DNA from 3 places in the Paenibacillus sp. J22R56 genome. Region 3 is predicted to be linked to each of the others. Evidence: predicted binding sites of a transcription regulator. Region 3 holds the regulator's gene; each other region holds the start of a gene.
What was found. Region 3 encodes LexA, which represses DNA repair genes until DNA is damaged. Its sites were predicted from a motif close to CGAACATATGTTCG; they were not measured.
Positions count from the first base shown of each region.

Region 1: a site for LexA is predicted at 3,665-3,678, ahead of AC0YNT_RS15385 (WYL domain-containing protein). Genes of this name have one in related genera too.
Region 2: a site for LexA is predicted at 3,404-3,417, ahead of recA (recombinase RecA). Genes of this name have one in related genera too.

Region 1 is NZ_JBWDNV010000006.1:78,610-85,377, forward strand. Features, by position in the region: gene AC0YNT_RS15360 (NAD(P)-binding domain-containing protein) at 1-920, shown strand, start outside; gene AC0YNT_RS15365 (ArsR/SmtB family transcription factor) at 1,107-1,415, shown strand; gene AC0YNT_RS15370 (arsenic transporter) at 1,430-2,722, shown strand; gene arsC (arsenate reductase (thioredoxin)) at 2,759-3,184, shown strand; gene AC0YNT_RS15380 (hypothetical protein) at 3,211-3,426, opposite strand; gene AC0YNT_RS15385 (WYL domain-containing protein) at 3,428-3,625, opposite strand; gene AC0YNT_RS15390 (ATP-dependent DNA helicase) at 3,789-6,092, opposite strand; gene AC0YNT_RS15395 (hypothetical protein) at 6,195-6,707, opposite strand; gene AC0YNT_RS15400 (NAD(P)H-dependent oxidoreductase) at 6,749-6,768, opposite strand, start outside.
Region 2 is NZ_JBWDNV010000009.1:121,287-128,054, reverse strand. Features, by position in the region: gene AC0YNT_RS21720 (RodZ domain-containing protein) at 1-577, shown strand, start outside; gene AC0YNT_RS21715 (YajQ family cyclic di-GMP-binding protein) at 601-1,092, shown strand; gene pgsA (CDP-diacylglycerol--glycerol-3-phosphate 3-phosphatidyltransferase) at 1,312-1,890, shown strand; gene AC0YNT_RS21705 (competence/damage-inducible protein A) at 1,972-3,222, shown strand; gene recA (recombinase RecA) at 3,488-4,543, shown strand; gene AC0YNT_RS21695 (regulatory protein RecX) at 4,667-5,347, shown strand; gene rny (ribonuclease Y) at 5,530-6,768, shown strand, end outside.
Region 3 is NZ_JBWDNV010000002.1:563,762-570,529, forward strand. Features, by position in the region: gene AC0YNT_RS06545 (methionine gamma-lyase family protein) at 1-844, shown strand, start outside; gene AC0YNT_RS06550 (MerR family transcriptional regulator) at 923-1,333, shown strand; gene glnA (type I glutamate--ammonia ligase) at 1,379-2,707, shown strand; gene AC0YNT_RS06560 (PspC domain-containing protein) at 2,753-2,932, opposite strand; gene lexA (transcriptional repressor LexA) at 3,120-3,740, opposite strand; gene AC0YNT_RS06570 (LysM peptidoglycan-binding domain-containing protein) at 3,909-4,271, shown strand; gene AC0YNT_RS06575 (DUF896 domain-containing protein) at 4,425-4,616, shown strand; gene AC0YNT_RS06580 (hypothetical protein) at 4,696-5,211, shown strand; gene AC0YNT_RS06585 (HAD family hydrolase) at 5,239-6,027, shown strand; gene AC0YNT_RS06590 (1,2-dihydroxy-3-keto-5-methylthiopentene dioxygenase) at 6,130-6,669, opposite strand.

The DNA of each region.
Region 1 (6,768 bases), on a different contig from region 3:
ACCCGATGAGCACGAGTGGTCTTCCTGCAGACGGTGAAATCGATTATAAAGATCACATTCAGTATGGTATTCCAGATATTTTAGGTGTGTATAAAGAACGTTATGCAGGGAGAAACATCGTTGTTGTTGGTAGTGGCCACTCCGCTATACAAGCACTTACCTTATTGAATGAATTGAAAATAGAGATCCCTGAAACAACAATACATTGGGTGCTAAGGAAGCATAAAGTCGCGGATGCCTTTGGCGGAGGAGAAAACGATGGTCTTCCGGCACGCGGGGCACTAGGCACGCTCGCTAACCACTATGTACAATCAGGTAATGTACAAGTACACACCCCATTTCTTATCGATCAGGTAAAGAAAGACCTTCATACCTTGTCTCTGCATGGAACAAAATTAGATAAGGCTTATGCTATTGGTAAAATTGATGAGATCATTGTAGCTACGGGAGCTAGGCCAGACTTTAGCTTCCTTTCTGAGTTACGTTATGCAGCAGATACGGCTGTTGAATCCGTTCCGCAATTGGCTGATTTAATTGATCCTAATATTCACAGTTGTGGCACCGTTCGTCCACATGGTGAAGCGGAACTTCGTCAGCCTGAAAAAGATTTTTATATTGTCGGTTCGAAAAGTTACGGCCGTGCCCCAACATTCTTATTGGCTACAGGATATGAACAAGTTCGCAGTGTTGTGGCAGCATTAGCTGGCGATTTTGAGGCTGCACGTGAAGTGAAACTTCATCTACCGGAGACAGGCGTCTGTTCTGTATCCAAGTCACTAGAAATGAATGAAAACAGCAGTTGCTGCACTCCATCCCCTAAGAAGATAACTATTAGACCAATCGCAATAACAACTGTTAAGAGTAATTGCTGCAGCACAAAAAATACATCGGGATCAAGTGAATCGAATACAGAATGTTAAGGAATAGAGAGGCTTCTGCACAATGCAGAAGCCTTTTATTGTATCCCCTCTTTGTTTTCACAATGTTAACGTTTGTTAACTCATGATTAAATTAGTATTCACTAATATAATCATTTACTTATATAATTAACCGCGTATATAATAACCCTATGATCAGCAAGCTAGTTACTGAAAGGGGGCAAGAATTTGCAAACGATTGAGGAACTCTCCGATACTCTTAAGCTTCTCTCTGATAAAACCCGGTTGACCATTATGGCGCTTCTGCGGCATCGGGAGATGTGTGTCTGTGATATCGTTGAAATTTTAGAAACTACTCAACCTAATATTAGCCAACATTTGAAAAAACTTAGAATGGGCGGTCTAATTAACGAGGAGCGTCGAAGCCAATGGATTTACTATTCTTTGAACTTAGATGATAAAGATTATTTGAAGCAGCTTATCGATCAGCTTCCATCTATGCAAGAGAAAATTAACGCAGTTAAAGGCTGTACTTAAACCAGGAGGCTTTTATGCTGGCTATCGCATCAATCATTTTTTTAGTTACGTTAGTTTTCGTCATTTGGCAGCCAAAAGGTCTCAATATTGGTTGGTCTGCATGTGGCGGTGCTGTAGTCGCACTCCTTTTTGGGGTTGTCAATTTTCATGATGTGTGGGATGTAACTCAAATGGTATGGAACGCTACTCTAGCGTTCGTTGCAGTTATTCTAATCTCACTCATTCTTGATGAGATTGGTTTCTTTGAATGGGCAGCACTTCACATGGCTAGAGCCGCCAAAGGTAACGGTCATTTGATGTTCGTGTATGTCATTTTATTGGGTGCGGCAGTTGCTGCTTTTTTCGCAAACGATGGCGCAGCTCTTATCTTAACACCTATTGTCCTGGCCATGGTCCGCGCGTTGAAATTTGATGAACGCATGATTCTTCCGTTTATTATGGCAGGTGGATTTATTTCAGATACAGCTTCCCTTCCACTTGTCGTTAGTAACTTGGTGAATATCGTGTCATCAGACTTTTTTGACGTAGGATTCGCGGAATATGCTAGTCGTATGATCGTTCCTACCCTCTTCTCTGTTGCGGCGAGTTTACTTGTGCTCTTTCTCTTCTACCGGAAAAGCATACCGAAGCAATATGACTTGGCACAATTAAAGAAACCGGTTGATGCGATCAAGGATATGCGACTATTCAAAATCTCCTGGATTATCCTTGCTGTTCTTCTAATCGCTTATTTAACAAGTGAGTTCATTAACGTACCGGTTTCTGTTATCGCTGGAGTTGCAGCTATCATCTTCTTGCTGCTTGCCCGCCAAAGTCGTGAGATCCATACCTGGAAGCTCGTAAAAGGTGCGCCATGGGCAGTTGTCACCTTCTCTATCGGGATGTATGTCGTTGTATACGGTCTCCGAAATGTTGGATTGACAGATGAACTAGGCGATGTATTTAAATGGGTCGGCGATCAAGGCTTATTTGTAGCCACAGTTGGATCTGGATTCATAGCCGCTGTCCTCTCTTCGATCATGAACAATATGCCAACAGTAATGATAAATGCACTTGCAATTGATAATACGAATTCTACAGGCGTGCTTCATGAAGCATTCGTGTATGCGAATGTGATTGGCTCTGACTTAGGTCCAAAAATCACTCCTATTGGTTCGCTCGCTACCCTGCTCTGGCTGCATGTACTGTCCAGTAAAGGTGTTAAGATTTCCTGGGGAGCTTACTTTAAAACGGGTATTTTCCTAACGGTACCAGTCCTGTTTATTACTTTATCTGGGCTCTATCTCTGGCTTAAAGTTGTAGGTTAAATCAAATCAAAATTACATTCTAAAGGAGTTTTAAAAATGTCTAACAAACCACTCGTTTATTTTCTATGTACAGGTAATTCATGCCGCAGCCAAATCGCTGATGGCTTTTTGAATGATATTGGTGGAGATGAATTCGAAGTAAAAAGCGCTGGTCTTGAGGCTCATGGATTGAATCCTAGAGCGATTCAAGTAATGGAAGAAGCCGGTATAGATATTAGCGGTAATAGCTCTGACGTTATTAATCCAGAAATATTGAATCGTGCTACGTATGTCATCACACTTTGCGGACATGCTGATGAACACTGCCCTGCCATTATGAACCCTAATGTTATCAAATGGCACTGGGGATTTGATGACCCTGCCAAAGCAACAGGTACGGAAGAAGAAATCATGGAACAATTCCGCACCGTCAGAGATTCCATTAAAGCACGTATTAAAAAATTTGTGATCAATGGTGAGTAAGCGACTCCATTATCAGTGGACAGTGCTCATTTTGCATAAAGCTGCCATCCTGGGACGACCTTTGCATAATCACTTTCCCATTCAATAAATCGTTCCTCATGCAAACGCTCCAGCGCCTTTCGAATCTGGCCGGTTTCCCGGCCAGCTAAACGTGCCAATTCAGGGATAAGTATACGTGTATTCTGATGGCCGTTCCGGTTGAAAAGGATCCGCAGCAGCTTACGCTCCGTGTCGTTTAACATTTTAAGCCCCCTCTATTCTTCGTGCTATTTCAACGTCCACAATGCGATCAAGATTAAAAATACGAATGGCTAGTGCCTGGTAGCAATATGCCTTTAGCTGGCCACCTTTAACCGAGATAACACGCACGTTCCGAATACTAACCTCACGTTTCCGATCGATATAAATAAGCTGCACAACTTTGCCAATAAACTTCTCCATTCGCTCCACCTCGCAAGAACGTTTGTTCTTATTATACACCAAACATACGTTCTTGTTGCAAGGTATAAAAAAATCCAGCACCACCGCTGGACTGAAAAGAAAAAAGCCGCAGAATATGCGACTTTCATGCGACAATTAACTATCGTATTTCAACTTCCAATTTTCAGAACATACTCCGCCACTCAGGAGGCAGAAGTCTGGCATACTGCGGTTGTGTGTATCGGTCGTCGATGAGTAATAGCGTTCCATGGTCTTGTTCCGAGCGGATAAGCCGGCCTCCCGCCTGCAGTACCTTGTTCATGCCGGGAAATACATAGGCATATTCGAAACCGTTTTTCCCTTGGTGGTCGAAGTAATTTTTGATAATATTCCGCTCCGGCCCAACCTGCGGCAGGCCAACGCCGACGATAGCAACGCCGGTCAATCGGTCCCCAACCAAATCGATACCCTCCGAGAAGATGCCGCCCATGACGGCGAACCCGATCAGTGTGCCTTTATTACCTGTTGCGAATGAGGCCAAAAAAGTCTCTCGCTCATCCTCAGACATATTTGACCTCTGGACGAGTGTACGACCCTCTATCTTTTCGTTATCCCACAAATCCATAAACCGCTCATATACACCGTTTAAATACGCGTAAGATGGGAAGAACACGAGAATATTGCCCTGGTGACGGCTGGCCATCTCGTGAAGTAAACGAACGACTTGATCCATCGTCCGCTCCCGGTCCTGATAGCGGGTCGACAGCCGTTCAATCCGGACATCGAGCTGCTCCGGTGAGAACGGCGATGGAATGACGACAGAGTAATCCGTCTCCGCGTCTCCGCCCAGCATGTCTATGAAATAATGAAGCGGCGACAGCGTCGCGGAGAACAAAATTTGTGCCCGGTAGCCTTTAGCATACTGCCGCAGCAAATGCGACGGATCGAGGCAAAACAGCTTCAACCGGATGTCGCTGCGTTCTTTTTCAGCGTAGGTGATATATCGCTCGTCGTATAGCTTGGCTATGCGTAAAAAATGCTGGCAGCCGAAATAGACGTCCGACAGCAGCGGATCTGTATCTCCCACCGCCAGTTGTTGTTCTACAGCACCAACCAGCGACTCTAATAGATCAAGCAGCTCATCGGGAAATTCACGCTCCGCAGCTACGTCTTCTGCGCTACTGTCATTCTCTTCGATCGATTTACGAAGCGCGATGAAGTATTTGTTCACTGCCTTCGCCGATTGATACACAAGCGGGCGGATGTTTTTGCTTGCGCGTTGCAGCTCGAGAAAATCCGCTTTTTGCAGCTCGGCCGAATACATCTCGCGCGCCCGGTCGACGAGGTTGTGTGCTTCATCTACGAGTAGAGCTGTTTGCCGTTTCTGCTCCTCGAACAGCCGCTTCAGGTTGACTCGGGGATCGAAAATATAATTGTAGTCACAGACAACCGCATCAGCCGCATAGGCAGCATCGAGCGAGAATTCAAATGGACAGACCTGGTGTTTACGGGCATAACGCTCGATGACTTCGCGCGTCATCTTTGTTTCGTTACCAAGCATATCAAGAAGCGCAGGGCCAACGCGGTCATAATACCCTTTTGCATATTCGCAAAATTCGGCACTACAGCGTACCTCGTCTTTAAAGCACACCTTATCCTTTGCAGTGAGCGTAACGGTATGTAGATGCAGACCGCCTTCATGCAGCATCTCAAGTGCCTCTTCCGCAGCAGCCCGCGTTGTCGTCCTGGCTGTCAAATAAAAGAGACGCTGCAGTAGTCCTTCACCAATCGCTTTCACTGCCGGAAACAAAGTTGACATGGTCTTGCCAATGCCAGTTGGTGCCTTTGCAAACAGCTTGCGCCCATCCGATACCGTCTGATATACGGAAGCTGCTAGCTTGCGCTGCCCCTCCCTATACGATGGAAACGGGAAGCCCAGTTCCTTAATGCTGGCATTTCGCTTTTCGGCATGTTGGCTTTTTAACGAGGCGTAAGGATAATATCGATTAACCATATCGTGGAGGAACTCCTCGAGCTCCATAAATGTCATCGTACGTACGAATTGATGGCTTTCCCCGCTGTCTATTTGTACGTAAGTCAACTGAACGCGCATCGATTCGAGCTCTCGATCCTTCGCAACCATATAGGCATAACACTGCGCCTGTGCCCAGTGAACGGGGTACGTCTCCTCCATAAGGACGGGCACTCGCCCGGAAAAGGATTTAATTTCGTCAATGGTCAGCCCGTCATCCGTCTGAAGCAGCCCGTCGCAACGGCCGTCTATAACAAACAACAGGTCCTCGCGAGTAATCTCCGCCGATACGTAGACCTCTTTTGCATCCTGCTCGCCATACTGCTGTTGGATCTGCCGATGTGTGCGGGTCCCTTCCTGAAGTGATGTGGCAGATCTAAAGCCTGATTCGATATCTCCACTTTGATAGGCATATTCGACCAGCGATCGTACGGATAAATGCACAGTTTTCGTCATACCGCTCTCCTCGCCCTTATCCGGTCCATTATTAGTATTAACTCGACTATACCAAACGGATGTTCGGTAGTAAAGACTGGTGAACAGGATCATAAAAACTTCTTATTGTACGAATGAACGATCCATTCGAATTTCGGTAATTAAACCATTCTTTGACCAAAACTCTATTGTCATGTCCTTTTTCCAATCAACATAGCCTATTACAGGATCAGACATCTGCTCTTCTCTCCGTTTGTAATAAGATCCGCCAAACACTTCCATCGCATCGGATAATTGAGAACCAACCTTAATTCCTTTAGCAACTTCCAAACCATCACTATTTAGAACAATGCGAATAAGTTTATGCTCTTTATTAACAGCCACATCAATGCCTTGATCTACTTGGAAATAATCATACATAGCATTATTAATTTTAGTCATTGGTTTTCCTTTGAAAGCCTCATCGTCTAGACTTTCGCCCAAATAATATCCATATGGCTTAGCTATAGATAAATCAGTGTTTTTCGTGTGCCAAAAAGAATATTCTCTAGTTAAATAAAAATGAGCAAACCAACCCAAACCAATTATATCGAATAAGAGTACACCTATTAATAGTATTTTAGTTTTAATGCTCAATCACAAATCACCTCTATTTCTCAATTACTCGAACGTTCATGTTAGTGAAACACACTGCCCT
Region 2 (6,768 bases), on a different contig from region 3:
TTATTTCGTTAATAACAAATCCAGTGATACAAAAGAAATGGATGATACCAATATTACGGATCAGGCATCACCGCCTGCTGAGACTCAATCGCCGGACACGTCGAATGGCGGTACAAGTACTGGAACTCCAACTTCGACACCTACGCCAACACCAAGTCAAGACCCAACTACGCTAACATTCTCGTCTAAGATCGGTAAGGTGGATCATTATGACGTCGCTCCGGCAGGTGTGCTGCATAAAGTGGAGATCAAAATCTCAGGCGGCCCAAGCTGGACAGAAGTGCGTAAGGGCAGTAAAGATGGTGAAAAGGTTATCGCGGAAACAGCACCTGATGGATCGGCATTTACTTATGATCTTGATCAGCCGCTCTACATTAACGTGGGTCGTGCAGACCTCAGTGCCATCACAGTTGACGGCGTAGCCATTAATGATGGCGACCGTGCCGGCTCGAAGAAAATCCAGCTAAACCCTGCTGAGGGTGCTGAAGGGACAGAGGGAACACAAAGCCAAAGTCCTGATAATACATCAACACCTGGGGATACAGCAGACACAGATAACCAACAAGGAACGGAATAGAACAAAGGGAGAGTTGTTTAAAGATGAGTTCAGAAAGTTCATTTGATATTGTATCGAAGATGGATATGCAAGAATTAAACAATGCCATTACACAAGCGGAACGCGAGATCGAGACGCGTTTTGACTTTAAAGGAAGCAAGAGCAGCATCAAGCTTGAGAAGGAAGAACTTATCATTGTTTCCGATGATGATTTCAAGCTGGAGAGTGTTCTTGATATTCTGAAGTCGAAGATGGCTAAGCGCGGAGTTCCGATTAAAAACCTGGAGTATGGTAAGGTCGAATCGGCTTCTGCGCATACCGTTCGTCAAAAGATTAAGCTCAAGCAAGGTATTGAGCAGGATGATTCCAAAAAAATCAATATTCTTATTCGTGATTCCAAGCTGAAGGTGAAGAGCCAAATTCAGGGCGACCAGATCCGTGTAACCGGAAAAAGCCGTGATGATTTGCAGGCTGTTATGGCTTTGCTTCGCGGTGCGGATTTGAAAATCGAGCTGCAGTTCACGAACTACCGTTAATACGCCTTAATCCGGCCCTTCGCTGACGCTCCACGCGGCGGTTGAAGGGCTTTCGAACGATGATGCTTTCGTGTTTTGACACAGGAAATGGCATGTATTATACTAGTTGATAGCTTTTGGAAACGATCCGGGGGACATACAAATGACAGTACAAGCAATCATGCATCATTGCAGGAACAGGGCTAAACGCAATTCGGATTTGACCGGGGGTGTGAACAAATGAACCTGGCGAATAGGATAACGCTGGCCAGAATTATTTTAGTGCCAATCATTATGGTATTTCTGCTCGTCAACATTGATATTAAGCCGCTTGAGTTTGGCGACGATTACTCCATTACATACAATCAGATCATAGCTGCTATTATTTTTATCATAGCGGCAAGTACTGATGGGCTCGATGGCTACATCGCACGTAAGAACAAGATCGTTACGAATCTTGGGAAACTGCTTGATCCGCTTGCAGACAAACTGCTTGTTGCGGCTGTCCTGATCTCACTTGTGCAAATGGACAAGCTTGCGGCGTGGATGGCGATCGTGATTATCAGCCGTGAATTTGCTGTAACAGGTTTGCGTCAGATTGCTTTGCTTGATGGCAGTGTTATGGCTGCGAGCACTTGGGGCAAATGGAAGACAGCTGTTCAAATTACGATGATTATTTCGCTCTTGCTCAACAACTTCCCGTTCTCGTTTATCGATTTTCCGTTTGACGAGATCATTAGCTGGCTGGCCGTTCTGATTACGGTGTATTCCGGTTTTGATTATTTCTTCAAGAATAAACATTTGATTCCTGTGCAATAAACATAAGTAATGATAAAGCATCTTTCCTGAAGAGGAGAGGTGCTTTTGCTTCCTAATGCTAAAAATCAAGGGGGAAATCGAATGAAAGCGGAAATTATTGCAGTTGGTACGGAGCTGCTGCTTGGTCAGATAGTAAATACAAACGCACAGTACTTGTCAAGAAAGCTTGCTTCGTTTGGCATTGATGTTTACTTCCAAACGGTAGTTGGCGATAATCCCGCCCGCATTCGTGAAGCAATTGAGATTGCGCGTGAACGTGCAGATTTGCTCGTCTTTACTGGTGGTCTTGGTCCTACACAGGATGACTTGACGAAGGATGTGCTCGCAGCATATTTGAATCGGGGGCTGTCTATCCACCAGCCATCCATGGATAAGATCGAGCAAATGTTCAGCTCCCGAGGCATTCATATGGTGGAGAGCAATAGGCGGCAAGCGTTGATGATTGATGGCTGCGCACCAATCGATAATGAAGCGGGACTCGCCGTTGGGAATGGGCTTTCTGAAGAGGGGACACATTATTTGCTGCTTCCTGGTCCGCCGCGCGAAATGAAGCCGATGATTGAAGGCCCGGGTGCAGAGTGGCTGCGATCTATCCTCAGTACGGAAGAGCCGCTGTATTCACGGGTTCTTATGTTTGCAGGTATTGGCGAATCTACGCTTGAAGCGAAGCTTATTGATCTTATCGAAGCACAATCTGATCCTACTATTGCTCCTTATGCGAAGGAGGGGGAAGTAGCGATCCGTGTGTCAACGAAAGCGGCTAATGAAGCAGATGCAACGGCGAAACTCGATAAAACCACCGCGGACATCATGCAGCGTGTAGGTCAACACTTATATGCAAGAGAAGAGATCACATTAGAAGAACAGGTTGTACAGATGCTTAGGGCTTCCAGAAGAAAGCTGTCGACAGCGGAGAGTATAAGCGGAGGGCTGCTAGCGGAGCTAATTACCGGCATTCCTGGCAGCAGCGGCGAATATTCAGGCGGTGTCGTAACCTATACAAACGAAATGAAGCATAAGCTGCTTGGCATTCCAATGGCCCAACTGGAGGGTGATGGAGCACCAGGTGCGATCAGTGAGTCCACTGCTGCGATGATGGCTGAGCGAGTGCGCCAGATTGGTGATTCGGATTTTGGTGTATCCTTAACGGGTGTTGCTGGTCCGGCACAAGCAGAAGGCCATCCTGTAGGGCTTGTCTACTATGCCGTTGCAGAGCGGGGCAAGCCGACGGCGGTCTTTACCGGCCACTTCTCAGGAACTCGAGCGATTATCCGGATTCGAGCAGTTAAAGCTGCGTTATATCAATTATGGCTTAAACTAAGCGAACAGTAATTTGTCGGATTAACGTGAAAAAGCTTGCCTGATTGTACCAATTCCGTTATAATTGTCAGTATACGGAAGAACCGTGGCGAAGATTACTTTGCTGCGGTTTTTTTATGTCTATTTTTAAAAGCTACTTAAGATGGGGAAAACCGTTTCACCCTAGGAATGAAAGGACGTGGAAATAAAAAGACGAATGTATGTTCGAAAAAAAGCTTGGCTTTTGACTAGAAACAAGGTATCATACAATTATAAATGAATGAAGGATGTGAGTGGCTTGTCGGATCGTCGTGCTGCTTTAGAGATGGCTTTACGTCAAATTGAGAAACAATTTGGTAAAGGTTCCATCATGAAATTAGGAGAATCCACACATATGCAAGTTGAAACCGTGCCGAGCGGTTCCCTTGCTTTAGATATTGCACTTGGAATTGGCGGTTTGCCGAGAGGTCGTATTATCGAGGTTTATGGACCGGAATCTTCCGGTAAAACAACAGTTGCCCTTCACGCGATTGCGGAAGTACAACGTATTGGCGGACAAGCAGCGTTTATTGATGCCGAGCATGCGCTCGATCCATCGTACGCCAATAAGCTTGGCGTTAACATCGATGAGTTGCTGTTGTCTCAACCAGATACAGGCGAGCAAGCTCTTGAAATTGCAGAAGCTCTCGTACGCAGCGGCGCGGTTGATATTATCGTTATCGACTCCGTTGCGGCTCTTGTACCAAAAGCAGAGATCGAAGGCGACATGGGTGATTCCCACGTTGGTCTGCAAGCACGTCTGATGTCGCAAGCACTTCGTAAATTGGGCGGCGCAATCAGCAAGTCGAAGACAATTGCAATCTTCATCAACCAATTGCGTGAGAAAGTCGGCGTCATGTTTGGTAACCCGGAGACAACGCCAGGCGGACGCGCACTCAAGTTCTATTCTTCCGTTCGTCTTGATGTACGCCGTATTGAAACAATTAAACAAGGCAACGACATGGTCGGTAACCGTACACGTATTAAAGTCGTTAAGAATAAAGTTGCTCCGCCATTTAAGCAGGCTGAGGTCGATATTATGTACGGTGAGGGCATTTCGAGAGAAGGAAGCCTTGTCGATATTGGTACAGAGATGGACATCGTTCAGAAGAGTGGAGCATGGTTCTCCTACAACGGTGATCGCTTAGGACAAGGCCGCGAGAATGCGAAGCAGTTCTTGAAGGACCATCCGCAGATTGCTGCAGTAATCGAGAAGCAAATCCGTGAACAAAGCAACTTGTCTGCTACGGCAGAGCCAGCTGACTTCTCGAAAGATGATGACGACGATTTCGATGAGTCGGAACTTGATGATTAATAATTCAACTTTCGCAGCTATGAATCCATACTGCGGAAGTTAAGTTAATAGCTTAGGAGCAACGCCGTCCCATTGAGGGCGGCGTTGCTTCTTTTTCGCCATAACGAACGGAGTGAGTCCTGAATGGTTATCGAGATTTCAGCGGTCGAGCAGGACCGCAAGGAACGAAAGCGTTACAATATCTTTACGAATGGCATGGAAGAGCCTTTATTCTCGGTGCACGAGGATTTATTAATTAAACACCGATTATTTAAGGGCACGTCGCTCACCACGGATGAAATTACAGAGATAACGGAAGAAGATGATCGTTACAGGGCTTATGCGCTCGCTATTTACTATTTGGGGTTCAAAGCAAGGACTCGCAAAGAAATTGAGCAATATTTGATGCGCAAGACGTTCGAGCCGGAGCCAATTGCTTATGCGCTTGAACGTTTAGAATCGGAGCATATTGTTGATGATGAAGAGTATGCGCGGCAATTTGCCAAGCAGCGTATCCGTTATAGTCAAAAGGGCAGCCGTTGGATAAAGCAGGAGCTGCAGCAGCGAGGAGTAACAAATCAAGCTGCGTCAGAAGCACTGAAAGCCATCGACCGGGATGATGAACTTGCGTCAGCGATTCATGCCGCAAAGAAGAAATGGCGCTCTCTTAAAGGAGAAAATAGAGAGAAACGTCAAAAACTCCTCTCCTTTTTAATGCGAAGAGGGTTTCCTTCGGATGTCGTCAAAGAGGCAGCAAAAGCAGCAATAGATGAAGCGGAAATGGAACAGGTAGATGACGATGATGGGCTTTTGCTTGACAATTGATTTTGCCAAAAGATAAAATAAAATTGTATTCCTTTTATATCAGATCAATTTTCCTTCCAAAAGTTGATTTGAAACGATTATTTTCGTCAATAAGTTTTGAGAATGAATCGGTATGGAAACCGGCTAAAAACCTAATATCATCCCAAGCATTGCCTTGGTGAATGCAACGAGGAGGTGAACAAATGGACCCTATTTGGACGGTGTTGATCTGTCTCGTTGTTGGCGTTATTTTCTTTGGGATTGGTTATTTTATTCGCAAGTCGATTGCCGAGGCCAAAATTTCCAGCGCTGAGCAAGCTGCTGTTGTCATCGTAGAAAATGCGAAGAAGGAAGCAGAAGCTCAGAAGAAAGAAACGGTGCTCGAAGCAAAAGATGATATCCACAAACTCCGTACGGAGGCTGAAAAAGACATCCGAGAGCGGCGTAATGAGTCTTTACGTCAAGAAAGACGTTTGCTCCAGAAAGAGGAGTCGCTGGATAAAAAGATAGAAGCACTCGAGCGCAAAGAAGAGTTAGTTGCCAACAAAGAGAAACGGATCGATGACACACAAGAACAAATTGATTCCATTTACAAGCAGCAGCTTAGTGAATTGGAGCGTATCTCCAGCTTGACTATGGAGGATGCGAAATCGATTATTTTGTCGAATGTGGAACAGGAAGTACGTCACGAAACAGCACAGATGATCAAAGAGATCGAGCAGCAGGCTAAAGAAGAAGCCGATCGTAAGGCGCGGGACATTATTTCACTCGCTATTCAACGTTGTGCGGCGGATCACGTAGCAGAGACGACTGTATCAGTCGTAACGCTGCCTAACGAAGAAATGAAAGGCCGCATAATTGGACGTGAGGGCCGTAATATCCGTGCACTCGAAACATTGACTGGTATCGATCTAATTATCGACGATACACCGGAAGCGGTCATTCTGTCAGGCTTTGACCCGATTAGACGTGAAATTGCTCGGACTTCACTTGAGAAGCTTGTTGCAGATGGTCGTATACATCCGGCTCGCATTGAAGAGATGGTCGAGAAGTCCCGTAAGGAAGTGGATGAGCGGATCCGTGAATACGGTGAGCAAGCTACTTTCGAGGTTGGGGTTCACGGTTTGCATCCTGACTTGATTAAAATTCTAGGACGTCTGAAGTATCGGACAAGCTACGGTCAGAACGTGCTGAAGCACTCGATGGAAGTTGCTTACTTGACAGGCCTTATGGCTGCAGAGCTTGGCGAAGATATTACTCTGGCTAAGCGCGCAGGCCTCCTGCACGATATCGGCAAGGCACTTGACCACGAGGTTGAGGGCTCACATGTTGAGATCGGCGTAGAACTGGCGAAGAAGTACAAAGAGCATCCTGTTGTTATCAACAGTATCGCTTCCCACCATGGAGACGTAGAAGCAACTTCTGTAATCGCGATGTTAGTA
Region 3 (6,768 bases):
GGACTTACAGGAAGACGGCAAGCTGGATTGGAATAGTATAGAAGCCGCAATTAATGAGCATACGAAAGTAATTGGTATTCAGCGCTCAAGAGGGTACAGCTGGAGAGCATCATTTACTGTAGATGAGATTGGCGATATGGTTCAGAGGGTTAAGCAACTCAAGCCTGATGTGCTTGTGTTTGTTGACAACTGTTATGGCGAATTTACCGAACTGCGTGAGCCAACTCAAGTAGGCGTAGATTTAATGGCAGGTTCTCTCATCAAAAATCCCGGTGGCGGTCTTGCAGCAACCGGTGGTTATATCGTTGGAACTGCCGCTGCAGTGGAATCGGCAGCCTTTCGTCTGACTGCGCCGGGCATTGGCGGCGAGGTTGGCGCTATGCTGGACACGCTTCGCGGAATATATCAAGGGTTGTTCCTTGCACCACATCTGGTCGGACAAGCTGTGAAAGGAAGCGTCTTCGCCTCGGCAATGTTTGAACAGCTTGGCTTTGAGACTAAGCCTCATTGGTCCGAGCCTCGCACAGATCTTATTCAAGCGGTTAGATTTGGCGGAGCAGAGCAACTGATAGCGTTTGTACAAGGCATCCAACAGGCGGCTGCGGTTGATGCACATGTCGTACCTGAGCCGTGGGACATGCCAGGATATGAACATCCTGTAATTATGGCGGCGGGAACGTTTATCCAAGGCGGAAGCCTTGAATTATCCGCTGATGCGCCAATACGCGAACCATTTATTGCTTACATGCAAGGTGGCTTGACGTTTGCCCATGCGAAGTTTGGTGTACTTACAGCGTTACGTCGACTCATTAAGAACGGACTTATCGCAATTAAACGTAATTAAACCTAACACAACTTGACACGTTTTTGGTAGGTGGGTTATTATATACGTATAAATGAGCGACTGGAAGGTTGATGTGAAATGGGTGACGATATACGTAGAAACATGGCCTTATTTCCGATCGGTATCGTAATGAAGCTAACGGATCTAACGGCGCGTCAAATTCGTTATTACGAACAGCATGAATTGATTGTACCGGCAAGAACTGCCGGCAACCAGCGTCTGTTCTCTTTTAATGATGTAGAGCGGCTGTTGGAAATTAAAGCATTGATTGAAAAAGGCGTTAACATTGCTGGCATTAAGCAAGTCATGAATCCGGTTTCAAAAGAATCGGACGATGCTACAATCGTAAGTGAGCAATCAGAAGTGAAACGTAAGGAGCTGTCCGATGCGCAGCTGCATCGCTTGCTGAAGCAGCAATTGCTCGAGAAACGTCCTGGCCAAGCATCCCTTATTCAAGGTCAGTTGTCGCGTTTCTTGAACAAGCGTTAATCTAAGTCTTACTAATTTATGAACCAGCAAAAGGAGATGAACGGTGTGAGTTACACGAAAGAGGATATTAAACGCATTGCAGAGGAACAGAACGTTCGATTTATCCGTCTTCAATTTACCGACTTGCTTGGTACAATCAAGAACGTGGAAATTCCAGTAAGCCAGCTCGATAAAGCACTAGACAATAAAATGATGTTTGACGGATCTTCCATCGAAGGTTACGTTCGTATCGAAGAATCTGACATGTACTTATACCCTGATTTGGATACTTGGGTTGTATTCCCTTGGGTTGCACAAGATCGCGTTGCTCGTCTGATCTGTGATATCTATATGCCTGATGGCACACCATTTGCAGGTGACCCGCGTGGTATTCTGAAACGCTCCCTGCTTGAAGCAGAAGAGATGGGCTTTACAGCGATGAACGTAGGTCCAGAACCGGAATTCTTCCTGTTCAAAACCGATGACCGCGGTGAGCCTACAACAGAACTGAACGACCAAGGTGGATATTTCGACCTTGCTCCTATGGATATGGGCGAGAACTGCCGTCGCGAGATCGTACTTACGCTAGAAGAGATGGGCTTCGAGATTGAAGCTTCTCACCATGAGGTAGCTCCAGGTCAGCACGAAATTGACTTTAAATATGCAGATGCTATTAAAGCGGCTGACCAGATTCAAACATTCAAGCTTGTTGTTAAGACGATTGCGAGACAACATGGTCTTCATGCAACCTTTATGCCAAAACCATTGTTTGGCGTGAACGGTTCCGGTATGCACTGTCACCAATCGTTGTTCCAAGGCAGCACAAACATGTTCTATGATGAGAAAGATCGTCTTGGCCTTAGCCAAACTGCACGTTACTACATGGCCGGTATTCTGGAGCATGCACGTGCAATGGCAGCTATTACGAACCCAACGATCAACTCTTACAAACGGATGGTTCCTGGTTATGAGGCACCTTGTTATGTAGCTTGGTCGGCAAGTAACCGTTCGCCGATGATCCGTATCCCGGCATCCCGTGGCCTCAGCACACGAATCGAGGTTCGTAACCCGGATCCAGCTGCTAACCCATACCTGGCACTTGCCGTAATGTTGAAAGCTGGCCTTGACGGCATTAAGAATAAAACTCCGCTTCCGGCACCAGTAGATCGCAACATCTACATTATGACGGAAGAAGAACGTCTGGAATCCGGCGTGCCAAGCCTTCCATCCGATCTGAAGGAAGCTCTCGACGAAATGCTCCGCAGCGACGTTGTCTGCGAAGCACTTGGCGAGCACGCTCTGGCACACTTCTATGAGTTGAAAGAAATCGAGTGGGACATGTATAAGACACAAGTTCATCAATGGGAACGCGATCAGTATCTGACGCTGTACTAGGATTTCTATTTAAATGATAACACCCTCGACATAGCGTCGAGGGTGTTATTTTTTATACAAAGAAGGGGGAGGGTCAGGAAGGATGTTAGCCAGGATCATATAGATAATGAGATTGGCTGGGATAAAAATGAGGAATATAACTCTTACGAACAAAGCGGATAGTTCAAAATAATTGGCAATTCCGCCACATACCCCAGATATCGATCTATTGAATTCTGATTTCATTAATCGCTTCTTCAATCACAGTCACCTCTCGGTCAGGAGATCTTATTCCATCACAGAAATAATACCATATAAAGGTATCTGGGTAATATTACAATTTTCCATTCTAATCCAAATCAAAAAAAGAGGCTGTTCTCACTACCCGAATGAAGCAATCGGATCAGCGGGAACAGCCTCTTTTTGTTAGTCATTAGTGGAAGTCACGGAACAACCCAACCACTTTACCGAGAATCGTTACTGTGTTCAAGCGGATGGGCTCCATTGTGGAGTTCTCCGGTTGAAGGCGAATATGGTCTTTCTCTTTGTAAAAAGTCTTCACAGTCGCTTCGTCATCTTCCGTCATTGCTACAACGATATCACCGTTGTTCGCCGTTTGCTGCTGGCGTACGATGACAAGATCACCGTTATGTATACCAGCTTCAATCATGCTCTCGCCAATGACATTCAAGATAAATACTTGATCATTTCCGACGAAATGAGCGGCTAATGGGAAATAATCTTCAATATTCTCAGTCGCAGTAATCGGCACGCCTGCCGTTACCTTACCGACGATTGGTACTTGTGCTACAGCAGGGAGGATGATACCGTCAACACCGTCTTGATCTAAAATTTCGATCGCCCGGGGTTTAGTAGGATCGCGTCTAATAAGGCCTTTCTTCTCTAACCGATCCAAATGCCCGTGTACGGTGGAGCTTGATGCCAGGCCAACCGCTTCGCCGATTTCGCGAACAGAAGGCGGGTATCCTTTGTCCCGAACCTCATTCTTTATAAATTCAAGAATCGACTGTTGGCGGTTCGAAATCTTAGACACTGAAATCACTCCATTAATATATTTGAAGCAAATTATAACATAGAACCGGAGTTCGTACAAACATAAGTTCCTAAAAACAAAAGTTCGCATTTTTGTTGACTACAAACATTTGTTCGTGTTATTCTAAGAACAGAAGAAAACAGAACAAACGTTCGGGGAGCGATAATAATGATAATGAATCCAGCTTTTTATAAAAGTATCCATAAGGAAGAAGCCGTTAAATCTTTCAAATCGCGAGGCCATATTGTTAAACGACATGCGTTTAAACTTATAGTAAGTGCAGCGGTGTTCGTCCTTCTCTTTACAAGTTTCCTAATGATGCGTACGAACGCATCATCCGATCATATAGAAGCAGCAGCCTTGAATGAGCAGACTGTGGTTGTTACAGCAGGGGATACACTTTGGGGAATTGCAGACCGTTATCTAGATGGTTCCAAGGATATTAGAAAGTACATCTATAAGATCAAAGAACGTAACCAATTAAGTACCGTTGAGCTGAGGCCAGGACAAGTCATAATTATTCCTCAATAACCTATTTATGAAGATGGACAGGGAGTAGCGCACAGGATGTGCGTTTTATTCCCTGTCCATTGTCTATTCTTATATCATTACCTTGACAATTGCTCGCGTAAAAAGTCAAAATAGGTAAGAAGAGATGAGTAATGTACAAAAGAGGTGAAGGCAGTGGAAGAAATCATCGCGCGTATTAATGAATTATCCCGCAAAAATAAAACAGTTGGTTTAACTGAAGAGGAAATTGCTGAACGTGCCGTATTGCGTCAACAATATTTGGATAATTTCAAAAGAAATTTCCGACAACAGTTGGATACGATTGAAATTGTGGACGACGACGAGCAGAAGGGTGTAACCCATTAAGTTGGTCTGGATTTTATATAGTTAGCATGGGCGCCGTTCCATGAACGGCGCCCTGCAATATACACTAGGAGGAATAGGCTTGTCACGTACGTGGGAGCGCAAAGTGCGCAAAAATACGAACCAAATTAATAAAGCGCGTAAAAAGCATGGTGTTTCACAGATTGGTACTACAACATCTGGAAAACCCAAAACGGATCGCTTTACCGGCCGTAACTACATATTTCCAATCGTGCTCGTATTGATGATCGGTATGTATACCTTTATGGTAACGTCTGCTCCTGATTTCGAGCCATCAACGATGTTATGGGTAACGATTGGCTGTTATTTATTCCTGGCATTGATCTTCTTATTGCGCCGTCCGTATATTTCGATTGGTAAGGATTATATCCAAACCCGCAAAATGACAGGTGATAAGCAGCTTCCAGTGTCGAATATTAAGGGGATCAGCGTACAAAAAGGTGCAGTTATCATCATGCAGCATAAAGGTGCCAATTGGGTATTCTCCCGTCTGCTGAACCGTTATCCTACGGATGAAATCAGCGCTAAACTAAAGGATTTTGCTAAAACACACAATTTACCTTTTGAAGAAAAATAGAAGCAGAGTAGGAGAGTTATGCGAATTATGGGGAAGCAAGCCGTTTTATTTGATCTTGATGATACTTTGCTGTGGGATGACCGCAGTGTAAAAGAAGCATTTGAAACAACATGTAAAGCTGGCGCTGAAGCTGCTGGCGTGGATCCTGAACAATTGGAAGAATCCGTGCGCAAAGAAGCGCGTGCGTTGTACGAATCCTATGAAACGTTCCCGTTCACGAAGATGATTGGGATTAATCCTTTCGAAGGACTATGGGCTAACTTCCGCGAAGGAGAGCAAGAGGAGTTCCGTAAGCTTGAGAAGCTTGCACCTGGCTATCGTAAAGAAGCTTGGACTCGCGGCCTGCGTGCGCTTGGTGTAGAGGATGAAGTGCTCGGCGCTAAACTTGCTGAACAATTCCCTGCAGAACGCCGCAGCCGTCCTATCGTTTATGATGAAACCTTCCGTGTGCTTGATGCACTAAAAGGAAAGTACAAGCTGCTCCTGCTGACGAATGGTTCGCCTGATCTGCAGCGTGAGAAGCTGGCAGGTGTTCCTGAGCTTGTTCCTTATTTCGACCACATTATTATTTCTGGAGAATTCGGAGAAGGTAAGCCCGCTGCATCGATCTTCCGTCATGCATTGGAACGCCTTTGCATTGAACCGGAACACGGTATCATGGTTGGCGACAAACTGACGACCGATATTCTCGGAGCTAACACCATTGGTATGACATCGGTTTGGGTGAATCGTCATAGTGCTGTACGCAATGATGACATCATCCCGTCGCATGAAATCGCTCATTTGGAAGAGCTTCTGCTGTTGCTGGAGCAATAATGGACAAGACAAAGCCCCTAGAGCCATCTGATGATGGTGCAAGGGGCTTTTTGATTTCCACAATGGAAATTATAAATTTCTGAAATAATAAAATAAAAATTCTTATTTTACGAATGCAGGGTCTTCGAATGGATGTGCAATCCAGCCTTCTGTTTCGATGAACAGACGTACCGCTACGATTTGGCGATTGTCCATCAATGTGAAGAAGTGAGGGATTCTCTCTGGTACGGAAATAACGTCGCCAGCTTCAAGCTCAACGTCGAAGTAACCAACTTCTTCTGTACCTTTGATAACGAAGATACCTTTACCAGCTGTAATGGCACGTACTTCATCTTCCGTATGTGTGTGTACGGATTCGAATTTTTTCAGCAGTTCATCCAGGTTAGGAGTAGCATCGGACAACGTGATGATGTCCCATGTTTTATAACCGCGACGAGCGGCGAGATCTGTAATCTCATCGTTAAAGGTAGACAAGACTTCAGCCTTCTCTTCATCGGAGAGAATAAACTTCTCTTTCAATTGTGCAGGCAGCTTAGTAGCGTCCCAATGTTCATACAATACTTCTTGATTTTCTAAAAATTCACGAACGTTCTGTTCACCAGAAATACGCTCATTTGTATTGCGAATGCGAATTTCAGCCATTCTCAATCCCTCTTTCCCTATAGAAATTAACTGATAAGCCCAATTATAAAGCAAATGTAGTCAAATGTCGATGGATTGCCTTTTCAGCGAGCGGCTATT